2 linked regions of the Nitrobacter winogradskyi Nb-255 genome follow. Each later gene encodes a partner of the first gene's protein in a complex. Links are inferred from orthologs where the notes say so. Each region holds a gene or a part of one and is shown on either strand. Other genes may lie near its edges.

Region 1 (7,746 bases):
TCGTTGAGCAGGAGGCGGACCTTGGCGGCGCCCGGTGCGATGCGCTCCAGATCGCCAGACTCGAACGCATGGCGAAGTTTGTTAAGCTCCGTCACCGACTGGGTGAAGTCGGCATAAATCGTATCGAGCTGCTGCACCGTCGCGAGGCTCGCCGCATCGTTCTGCACGACGAGCGCGCCCTCGGTCACCTGAGCGGCGCCGACCACGCCGTCGATCGGCGCGCGAATGGTGGTGTAATCAAGATGGAGCCGCGCCCGCGCCAGATCCGCCTTGCGGGCGGCGACATCAGCCGCCGCCTGGCGCATGTTGGCGATGGCCTTCTCGTTCTCCGCCTCGGACGTGGCATGCCGCGCGGTCAGTTTCTCGATACGTCTCGCATGGTGCGATGCCTGTTCGAGGACGGCATTGGCTTTCGCGAGCGCCGCTTCCGCGGCCTGCACTTCAACCGCAAACGGCTCCGGATCGATCTGATACAGCGGGTCGCCGGCCTTCACTTCGCTGCCTTGCTGGAACAGGCGCTTGGTGATGATGCCGGAAACCCGCGGGCGCACCTCCGCAACCCGCAACGGCGAGATGCGTCCCGGCAGTTCGCGAACGATCGCGTGCGGTTTCGGAACCACCGTGATGACGCTGACCTCGGGAATGACAGTTCCAGCGGACGCATCCGCCGTTGTCGGCTCATCGCAGCCGCCAAGAAGCGGCGACGAACCGGCTATCACGATAGCCAGAAACGCCAGTCGTATATTGAATCTCGGCATGGAAACTGCAAGCTCTGTGAGGTGTTGCTACGCGACGCGCGGATTCGCTACGTGACGCACAACGTCGATACTATCGAATCCCCAACCAAATTCTAATGAGGGCTGGAGGACGGCGACGCAACACTATTTGGCGGCGGCGCAATGTCACAGAACGATATGGCTTTGTGTCACAACACTTTACCTCGTTCTCAAACAATCGTGAACCGGGTTCCATTCAAATTTGAAGAGAACTAACGCGCGCAAACTTCGCGCCCGCTGCCGTCTCGCCACGTTGTTGTGCGAGCATCATACCGCGACGATTCTAAATAATTCAGAGGGGCACGCCACGACTGAAAGCCGGCGCCGCAGAAGAGCGACGATTGGCAAAATCGTCGGGTGAGCTATTTTCTGCCGCCAACGCCGTGCCATAATGCGGCTTGTCTCAACCTTCCTGCCCTCCCCTCGATGGTTAAGCACGCTGGCTCATGGCGCAAGGCACCGCCCCCCGCTCCGCACCGGAGATCGAACTGACGAAACTGGCCCCGCCCCGGATATTTCTGGTGCGCATGGTCGTATTCATCGTGCTCTGCGCGCTGGTGCTGGTCGTTCTCTACAAGCAGATCGTTGCCGCGTTCTTCGCCAACCCCAGCCTCAACGCGTTGATCATTGGCGTGCTGGCGATCGGAATCGTTTTCGCGTTTCGGCAGGTGATCCGGCTTTATCCGGAAATCGCGTGGGTCAACAATTTCCGCATCGCCAATGCGGGCCGGGTTCCAGACCGAAGACCGCGATTGCTGGCTCCGATGGCCGCGATCCTCGGCGGCGAACGCACCGGGCGCGTGTCGATCTCCCAGCAGACAATGCGGCATCTGCTCGATTCCATCGCCACCCGGCTCGATGAAGCCCGCGACATCTCGCGCTACATGACGGGCCTGCTGGTGTTCCTGGGTCTTCTCGGCACCTTCTGGGGCCTGATCGAAACCGTCGGCTCCGTGGGCAAGGTGATCGACGGTTTGAAGGTGGGCGGCGACACCGGATCGCTGTTCGAGACGCTGAAGGAAGGCCTCGCCGCGCCGCTTGGCGGCATGGGGATTTCGTTTTCGTCGTCGCTGTTTGGCCTCGCCGGATCGCTGATCCTTGGCTTTCTCGATCTGCAATCCAGCCAGGCGCAGAACCGCTTTTATACCGACCTCGAGGACTGGCTCGCCACCACCGTTCGCGAATACAGTGGCAACAAGACCCGGCCCGATCCGGCCGCCGAGATCAAGGCCGCGATCGAGCGGCTCAGCACCACCGTCGAGAAGACTGGATCCGGCCATGAAACCACCTCCGCGATGGCCAGCCTCGCAGAAGCCATTCAGGGGCTCGTCAGCCATATGCGGACCGAACAGCAATTGATTCGCGAATGGGCGGACGAACAGGGCGAGCAGAACCGCGAGATCAAAAAGCTGCTTCAACACCTTGCGCAGCAGCCGGATGAGGATCCGTTGACCGTCCCGCTGGCCGCGACCACCGCTTCGCGGCCGGTCGCTCCCTCGGCCGAAGGAGAGGCAAAATCTTAAGAGAGAGATCATGGCCCTAGCACGCGGGCGCCGGAACGAGAGCGGATTCAACTATTGGCCGGGATTCGTCGATGCTCTCTCGACGCTGGTGCTCGCAATCGTGTTCCTGCTGACTGTGTTTCTGGTGACGCAGTTCTTCCTGTCGCAGGAAGTCACGGGCAAGGACAAGGCGCTGGAACAACTCAACGCCCGGATCGCTCAACTGACCGATCTGCTGTCGCTGGAAAAGCTCGGCAAGGTCAGCCTCGGCGACGAGGTCAGCCAGTTGCGCGCGGGTCTCGCCTCGGCGGAGGCGGAGCGCGATCGGATCAAGGGCCTTTATGACGGCCTCGCCGGCGCGGGGAACGATGCCGCGGGCCGCGACAGCCAGTTGAACAAGGCGCTGGATTCCGAGAAGCAGATTTCATCGCGCGCGCTGGCGCAGGTCGAGGTGCTGACCCAGCAGATCAGCGCGCTGCGCCGGCAACTGGCGGCGCTGGAGAACGCGCTCGACGCCTCCGAGAAAAAGGACAAGGAGTCGCAGAACCGCATCGCCGATCTCGGCCAGCGGCTGAACGTCGCGCTGGCGAAGCGGGTGCAGGAGCTGTCCCGCTACCGTTCGGAATTCTTCGGACGCCTGCGCGCCATTCTCGGCAACCGGCCGGATATCAGAATCGTCGGCGACCGCTTCGTTTTCCAGTCGGAGGTCTTCTTCGATACCGCGCAGGCGACGCTGCTGCCGGAAGGAAAAGCTGAACTCGACAAGGTGGCAGGCGCGCTAACCGATCTCGACAAGCAGATCCCCAGCGAGATCGCCTGGGTGCTGCGCGTGGACGGCCACACCGACGTCAGGCCCATCAAAAGTCCGGTGTTCAAGTCGAACTGGGACCTGTCGGCGGCGCGCGCGATTTCTGTGGTGCAGTATCTGGCGTCGCTCGGCGTGCCGCCTCAACGTCTGGTCGCCGCGGGCTTCGGTGAATTCCAGCCGCTTGATCCCGATGCAACGGAAGAGGCCTACAAGCGTAACCGCCGCATCGAGCTGAAGCTGACCGAGCGGTGAGGTCATTATGCGATCCCCTCATCGTCATGACCAGGCCGCCAAAGGAAGGACGTGGATACCCCGGCAAAGCGGGCCTGTGCTGGTGTCGCGAAGCCGAACCCGAGAGTCTTTATGTTCGACGCGTTTTCTTCACGCGAACCGGATTCCACCACCGGGTCAAGCCCGGGGACATGCTTCGCTCGAAAACGCTATAGTGCCGGGCATGATGGCAGCGCTTGAATGACGGTCTCGTTTCAGCTCCGCCCCTACCGTGCCTCCGACGAGGACGCCGCGATCGCCTTGTGGCAGGCGACTTGGCAACAAGCCTATCCCGCGATCGATTTCGCGGCGCGCGTGTCGTGGTGGCGCGAGCGCTGGCGCAATGAACTCGTCCCCAACGCCGCCATCGTTGTCGCCGATCAATCCGGCGAGTTGGCCGGCTTCGTCACCATCGATACGGCAGGCTATCTCGACCAGCTCGTGGTCGCCCCCGCGCATTGGGGCGGCGACATCGCAAATGCGCTGATGCTTGAGGCGAAGCGGCTGTCGCCGTGGGGAATTACACTGCTGGTCAACGCCGACAACGGCCGTGCCATACGCTTCTACGCGCGCAACGGATTCGCGCACGCCGGCGAGGATGTGAATCCGATTTCAGGACGGCCGGTCAACCGCATGGAATGGAAACCCTGAGGGCTATTCCCTCCCGCCTCGCGGGAGAGATCAAGTCAAAGGGAGGGGAAAAATTAAGACTTCACGCCCCCTCGAACTGCAGCCGCGCGAGGCGGGCATATAGTCCATTCGCCGCCACCAGCGAGGCGTGCGTCCCCTGTTCCACGATCCGTCCCCGCTCCATGACCATGATGCGGTCGCAGGAAAGGACCGTCGCGAGACGATGCGCGATCACCAGCGTCGTGCGATGGCGCATCAGTTCTTCCAGCGCGGTCTGCACCAGGGTCTCGGATTCGGCGTCAAGCGACGACGTCGCTTCATCCAGCAGCAACAGAGGCGCGTCGCGCAGGATCGCGCGGGCGATGGCGATGCGCTGACGCTGTCCGCCGGACAGCGTCACGCCGCGCTCGCCGAGCAGCGCCTCGAAGCCGCCGGGCAAGCGGCGGATGAATTCGGTGGCATGAGCCAGTTCGGCGGCGCGTTCAACCTCGGCGTCGGACGCATCCGGCCTGCCGAAACGGATATTCTCGCGGGCGGACGCGGCGAAGACCACCGACTCCTGGGGCACCAGCGCTATCCGCGCGCGAACCTCGCGCGGATCGGCGGTGCGCAACGGCACGCCGTCGAAGGAGATGGTGCCCGAGACAGGATCGTAGAACCGCAGCAGCAGATGAAATATCGTACTTTTTCCCGCGCCGGACGGGCCGACGATGGCGACCTTCTCGCCCGCCTTCACCGCCAGCGAGACGCCGTCCAATACCTTGACTTCCGGGCGCGAGGGATAGGCGAAGCTTACATTGTCGAGCGTGACATCGCCGCGCGCCGGCGCCGGCAGCGCGCGCGGCGTCGGCGGCGCCGCGATCACCGGCTTGACGCGAAGAAGCTCGAACAGGCGCTCGGCCGCACCGGAGGCGGCGGCAACCTCGCCCCAGACCTCGCTGAGCTGGCCGAGACCGGTCGCGGCGAACGCGGCATACAGCACGAACTGGCCGAGCCGGCCCGGCGTCATGTCGCCTTCGAGCACGTCGCGAGAGCCGATCCAGAGGATCAGGACCACGCTGGTGAAAACGATGAAGATGATGATCGCGGTCAGCACGGCGCGGGCGCGCGCCGAATTGCGCGCCGCCAGATAGGCATGTTCGACTTCACCACCGAAACGCGCATCGGCAAGCCGTTCATTGGTGTAGGCCTGCACCGTCCTGATCCCGCCAACCAGTTCGGAGGCATAGGCGGTGGCGTCCGCGAGGTTGTCCTGCGCGCTCCGCGACAGGCGGCGGACCCAGCGTCCGAACGCGACCAGCGGCACAATGATCAACGGGATCGCCGCCAGCACCAGTCCGGACAGGCGCGGACTGGTGATGACCATCATCGAAGCCGCGCCGATGAACAGCACGACATTGCGCAGCGCGACCGATATCGAAGAACCGACCGCGGACTTGATCTGGGTCGTATCGGCGGTCAGCCGCGAGATCAGCTCGCCGCTGCGGGCGGTGTCGAAAAACACCGGCGACAGCGAGATCAGGTGGGCGAACACGTCGCGCCGCAGGTCGGCGACGATGCGCTCGCCGGTGGTGGTCACCAGAAAATAACGCGCCGCGCTGGCGCCGGCGAGGACGGCGACGACACCGATCATCATCGTAAAGTAGCTGTTGATCATCGCGACGCCCTCGGCCGTGAAGCCAAAGTCGATGATCCTGCGCACCGCGAGCGGCACGACAAGCGTCGTCAGGGCGGCGACGATCAGCGCGACAAGCGCAAGCAGCGCCCGGCCGCGATAGCGGAGGATATATGGCGTGAGCGCCAGCAGCGGGCGCAGCCGGAGGCGGCGGGCATCCTTGGCGGACGGCGCGGCCTGATCCGGCGCGGCAGGCTCCGACGCTCCGGTTCCGGCCTTCGGGGAGCTACCGGGCGGCAGCGCAACGGCCGGCGCCTTCGACGTATTCTCACGCACTTCTACCGAACTCATCACCTGACCACGCTATTGCTGATTAAGGCACGTCATATGCCCCCCTGTGCGCGCTTGCAAATGCGCAGGCGCGCTTGTCGGTGAAACCTTGGTGCGATATAGAGCGGTCCGAATTCGCCCAAAACCCTTCGCCTTGCAAGGACATATCATGAAAGCCGAAATTCATCCCGATTATCATACAATTAAGGTCGTCATGACCGACGGCACGGAGTATCTCACCCGTTCCACCTGGGGCAAGGATGGCGACACCATGAACCTCGACATCGATTCCAAGTCGCATCCGGCCTGGACCGGCGGTTCCCAGCAGATCCTCGACCGCGGCGGCCGGGTCTCCCGGTTCCAGAAGAAGTTCTCGGGCTTCCTCAAGAAGGGCTGAGCCCCTTCTTCAGGTTGAACGCTTCCGCTTTTCGAACGCTCCTGCTGCGCGGGAGCGTTTTTGCATGAGCTGGAGCATAAGTTCCTAGAACATCCGCTCCCGCGGCATCAGCTTCGGGGACCGCGGACCCGGTCAGCCGGTCTGTGACGCTCAAAGGCTTCCCTGAGGAGGTTGAGCTGCGACACCAGCGGATTATCGGCGGTTCCGCGCTCCAGGGGCGGCGCATGAATGGTGGTGTCGAGACGCCGGATCCGCGCCTGCAAATTCATCGACCGCTCGATCAAGTCCTGCAACTGCCACGGCAGTTTCGCGATCATGTCATGCGGACCGGGATCCGCTGCGGTCAGCTTCACCCTGGTCTTTTCGCGATTGGCCTGCGCCAGCGTCATCTCGCCTTCCTTGACGGCGCGATGCAGCAGCAGCCACGATGCGAGTTGCATCAGCCGGGTGGTCAGCCTCATGCTTTCGGTGGCGTAGGTCAGGCTGACGGCACGTTCGAGTGTCTTCGCCTCGCTGCGTCCATCGCCATCCAGATAGGCGGCGGTTTCCTCAACCAGATCCATGCCTTCCCGGAACAGGGCCGTGAACACCGAAGAGCCCGCAAGACGTTCGCTGAACTGCACAAGACCGGTGCCGCCTGCCGATGGATCGAACATAGGTTCATGCCTCACGCAACCAGAGCATTATCCGCCAGGTGGGTCCGTTAAGCTGCAAGAAAATGCTTTCAATCAACAACTTGTGCGCATTCCGTTCGCAACGGGCGGTTTTCACCTTTTGCGATACGCGTTCGAGCCTTCCACCGGATCTTTCGCGCCGGCTTATGATGAACAAATCATTGCCCGCCGGAGAGGCGGGAGTCCAGCGCCAAGTATCGGTAAGGGTTAATATGCACGGATAAACAGGACGACGCCGGGCAAAAAAAAGCCGCCGTTGCCGGCGGCCTTGAAGTTGATAACAGGGAGGCGTCAAACAGAGTGGACAGGAAGCCACTCGGTGTCCAATGAAGGACATTTCAGTCATAGTCAGGAAAGCTTAATCAATCGTAAACGAACGAATTTCTTCAGCTTTCGTTTGCAATTTGGGCGAGGCGAGGCTTTTGCAAGAAGTGCATTCGCGTTGCGCGGTTACCGGCGGACCGGGGCCGGTCAGGATGCCACGACCAAGGGCGGACGGTTTCGCGCCTGCCGATCCCTGAAGGAACTCGCCCACGATCTGAACCTGAACTGAAACCTCGATGCCTGAATCTCAGGACTTGAAAAAGCGGTCAGCCGCATCCTTCGAAGCGCGCTTCTTCGCCTCGGCCGTCCGCAGCCGCTGAATCTCCTCCGTCAGCAGCGCGATGCGCTCGTTGAGTTCATTCACCGAAAGCAGCGAGAGATCCTGTCCGATCTCATGGGCGATCTTTTTCCTGGGTTCGT
Region 2 (3,097 bases), 1.5 Mb from region 1 along the record:
AGCTTCGCCAGTTCGGCAGCCTCGAGCACGGTCAGCGCCGAGAGGTCGTCAACAATCTTCTGCAGATCAGCCATCGATATATTCCTTTAACGTATTCGGTTCGAACCAGATTTGACTTGCGAAGGGCCCTACGCCGCTTCGTCCTTTGAGGCATAGGCCTGGACAACGCGCGCGAGCTTGGCCGCGGGCGCCGTCGAGAGCTGGGCGATCTTGGTCGCCGGCGCGACCAGAAGGCCGACCAGCTTGCCGCGCAGTTCGTCGAGTGACGGCAGCGAGGCGAGAGCCTTCACCCCGTTCACGTCCAGGACGGTTTTGCCCATCGAGCCGCCGAGCACGACGAAGTTCTCGTTCGTCTTGGCGAATTCGACGGCCACCTTCGGCGCCGCCACCGGATCGCTGGAAGTCGCGATCACGGTCGGCCCCTTCAAAAGGGAGCCGATGGCAACGACGTCCGTGCCTTCGAGAGCGATCTTGGCGAGACGGTTCTTCGAGACCTTCACCGAGGCGCCCGCCTGCTTCATCTGCTTGCGCAGGGTCTGCATTTGAGCCACGGTGAGACCGGAATAATGAGCAACGATCGCGACGCCCGTCGTCCTGAAAGTCTCGTTGAGCTGTTCGACCGCTTCTTTTTTTGCCGCTCGTTCCACAGCAAGCTCTTTCCATGTGGTGGCTTTGCCAAGGCTAAGGACGCCCAAGGCAAGGACACCGGGGTTACACCCGTCGACCCGTTCCACCAGATCCCAAGACAACAGTCTCGGGACACACGAGACGTGACGACATTCAGTAGCCTGCCCTCCCGGCTCCCACGGCCTGACAGCCATTTGGCACCGGGGTCGAGGTTCGAACCCAATCCGCTGCTTTCCGCTCACGGCGGCGAAAAGCGAAATCCGGTTTTCACCCGTCTATGCAGGCCATATGATTAAGCCATTGAACAAACACTCGTTTGTCGCCGGCGCCTGCAGTCTCGGACAGGACGGGATCACCAATACCATTCCCGGAAATAATCCCAGGAACGGTCCGAAGACCCCCGTTCGCACCAACCCAGCAAACTGGCTCCCCGCCCTCCCGAACCATGCGAAATGGCCATGGGAAGGTACAAGGTTCTCCTGTCTCGTTGGGTTTTGGAAAACGAACGCGAACGCGCGAACAGAAGCCCACGCGTCCGGAGCGCGGTGTTTAACCAATCTTCGCCGCGTTGCCAAGCCCTAAATCATGCAATTTTCCGGCCAGCTTCGAAGAACGCGCCTCACACCTGACTAACACCGACAAGAATCGACTTCACCGCGCGATCAAAACGTCAAAACGGGCCCGGAAACTCCGAACCCGCTTCGATCGTCTCATTCACCCGATCTCAGCCGAGCACGGTTCCCGGCTCAACCTTGACGCCCGGGCCCATGGTGGAGGACACCGCGATACGCTGGACGTAGGTACCCTTGGCTCCGGCCGGCTTGGCCTTCGCCACCGCGTCCGCCAACGCCTTGACGTTCTCGACCAGTTTCTCCGCGGAGAAAGAGGCCTTGCCGATCCCGGCCTGCACGATACCCGCCTTCTCGACACGGAATTCGACCGATCCGCCTTTGGCGCCCTTCACGGCGCCGGCGACATCCATCGTCACGGTACCGATTTTCGGATTCGGCATCATGCCGCGCGGGCCCAACACCTTGCCGAGGCGGCCGACCAGCGGCATCATGTCCGGCGTGGCGATGCAACGATCGAATGCGATCGTACCGCCCTGCACGGTCTCGACAAGATCTTCCGCGCCCACCACATCCGCGCCGGCGGCCTTGGCTTCCTCGGCCTTGGCGCCACGCGCGAACACACCGACGCGCAGCGTGCGGCCAGTGCCGTTCGGCAGCGTGACGACGCCGCGCACCATCTGGTCGGCGTGACGCGGATCGACGCCGAGATTCATCGCGATCTCGATCGTCTCATCAAACTTCGATGTGGCACGCTCCTTAACCATCCTGATCGCATCCGCGATTGGATAAAGCTTATTTCTGTCAATGCCCTCACGGGATTTCTTCAAACGCTTTCCGGTTGCCATGGTTCGTTACTCCGCCACCTGAAGGCCCATCGAACGGGCGGAGCCTTCAACCATGCTCATGGCTGCCTCGACGGTGTCGCAATTGAGGTCCTTCATCTTCTTCTCGGCGATCTCACGCACCTGCGCCCTGGTCAGCGTGCCAGCGGCATCGCGGCCCGGCGTCTTGGAGCCCGACTGGATCTTCGCCGCCTGCTTGAGGAAGTAGGCCATCGGCGGGGTCTTCATCTCGAAGGTGAAGGAACGATCCGCGTAGATTGTGATCACGACCGGAATCGGCGTGTTCTTTTCTTCCTTCTGGGTCTGGGCGTTAAAGGCCTTGCAGAACTCCATGATGTTGAGACCGCGCTGACCAAGCGCGGGACCGATCGGTGGCGAGGGGTTCGCCGCACCGGCCGGCACCTGCAATTTCAGGTATCCGGTCACTTTCTTTGCCATGCGTCACTCCTGTTTGTGGTCATGGCTCAAGCGGCTGGCGACCGCCCTCACCTCCCACGATGATCGCCTGCTCCCTCTCCCCGTTCTTACGGGGAGAGGGTCGGGGTGAGGGGCGGCCATTAAGCAAGGCCCCCTCACCCGACCGCTACGCGGTCGACATCTCCCCGCAGGCGGGGAGAGGTGAAACCTAAACCTTTTCGACCTGACCGAATTCCAGCTCGACTGGCGTTGCGCGGCCAAAGATCGACACCGCGACCTTCACGCGCGAGCGAGCCTCGTCGACTTCCTCCACGACGCCGGAGAACGACGCGAACGGTCCATCGGCCACGCGGACATTCTCCCCGACCTCGAAGGAAACCGACGCCTTGGGCCGCTCCACGCCTTCCTGCACCTGATGCATGATGCGCATGGCTTCGGCTTCCGATATCGGCATCGGCTTGTTCTCGGCGCCGAGGAAGCCCGTGACTTTCGGGGTATTCTTGATGAGATGGAACGCCTCGTCGGTGAGGTTCATCTTCACCAGCACATAACCCGGGAAAAACTTGCGCTCGGTATCGACCTTGCGGCCGCGCCGGACTTCCGTGACCTTCTCGGTCGGCACCAGCACCTGCTCGAAAA

The links. The genes of interacting proteins can lie anywhere in the genome.
Region 2: rpmE (region 1) and rplA share a complex: the UniProt entries of both Escherichia coli proteins name them as parts of the 50S ribosomal subunit. The link is inferred for Nitrobacter winogradskyi Nb-255 from one-to-one orthologs.

The regions. Positions count from the first base shown.
Region 1 is NC_007406.1:2,980,289-2,988,034, forward strand. What follows is about bases 4,789-7,714. They hold rpmE (50S ribosomal protein L31), read left to right. Parts: upstream 4,789-6,100; coding sequence 6,101-6,328; downstream 6,329-7,714. Other genes in these bases: NWI_RS14265 (ABC transporter transmembrane domain-containing protein), read right to left, coding at 4,789-5,952; NWI_RS14275 (DUF1465 family protein), read right to left, coding at 6,436-6,984; NWI_RS17720 (hypothetical protein), read left to right, coding at 7,322-7,555; NWI_RS14280 (DUF1192 domain-containing protein), read right to left, coding at 7,574-7,714. Outside these bases: NWI_RS14245 (efflux RND transporter periplasmic adaptor subunit), read right to left, coding at 1-758; NWI_RS14250 (flagellar motor protein MotA), read left to right, coding at 1,223-2,299; NWI_RS14255 (peptidoglycan -binding protein), read left to right, coding at 2,310-3,338; NWI_RS14260 (GNAT family N-acetyltransferase), read left to right, coding at 3,558-4,007; more of NWI_RS14265, read right to left, coding at 4,069-4,788; more of NWI_RS14280, read right to left, coding at 7,715-7,746.
Region 2 is NC_007406.1:1,476,404-1,479,500, reverse strand. Bases 199-3,039 are described here. They hold rplA (50S ribosomal protein L1), read right to left. Parts: upstream 2,045-3,039; coding sequence 1,352-2,044; downstream 199-1,351. Other genes in these bases: nusG (transcription termination/antitermination protein NusG), read right to left, coding at 2,667-3,039; rplK (50S ribosomal protein L11), read right to left, coding at 2,051-2,479; rplJ (50S ribosomal protein L10), read right to left, coding at 199-647. Outside these bases: rplL (50S ribosomal protein L7/L12), read right to left, coding at 1-74; more of rplJ, read right to left, coding at 129-198; more of nusG, read right to left, coding at 3,040-3,097. UniProt on the Escherichia coli protein: One of the primary rRNA binding proteins, it binds very close to the 3'-end of the 23S rRNA. Forms part of the L1 stalk. It is often not seen in high-resolution crystal structures, but can be seen in cryo_EM and 3D reconstruction models.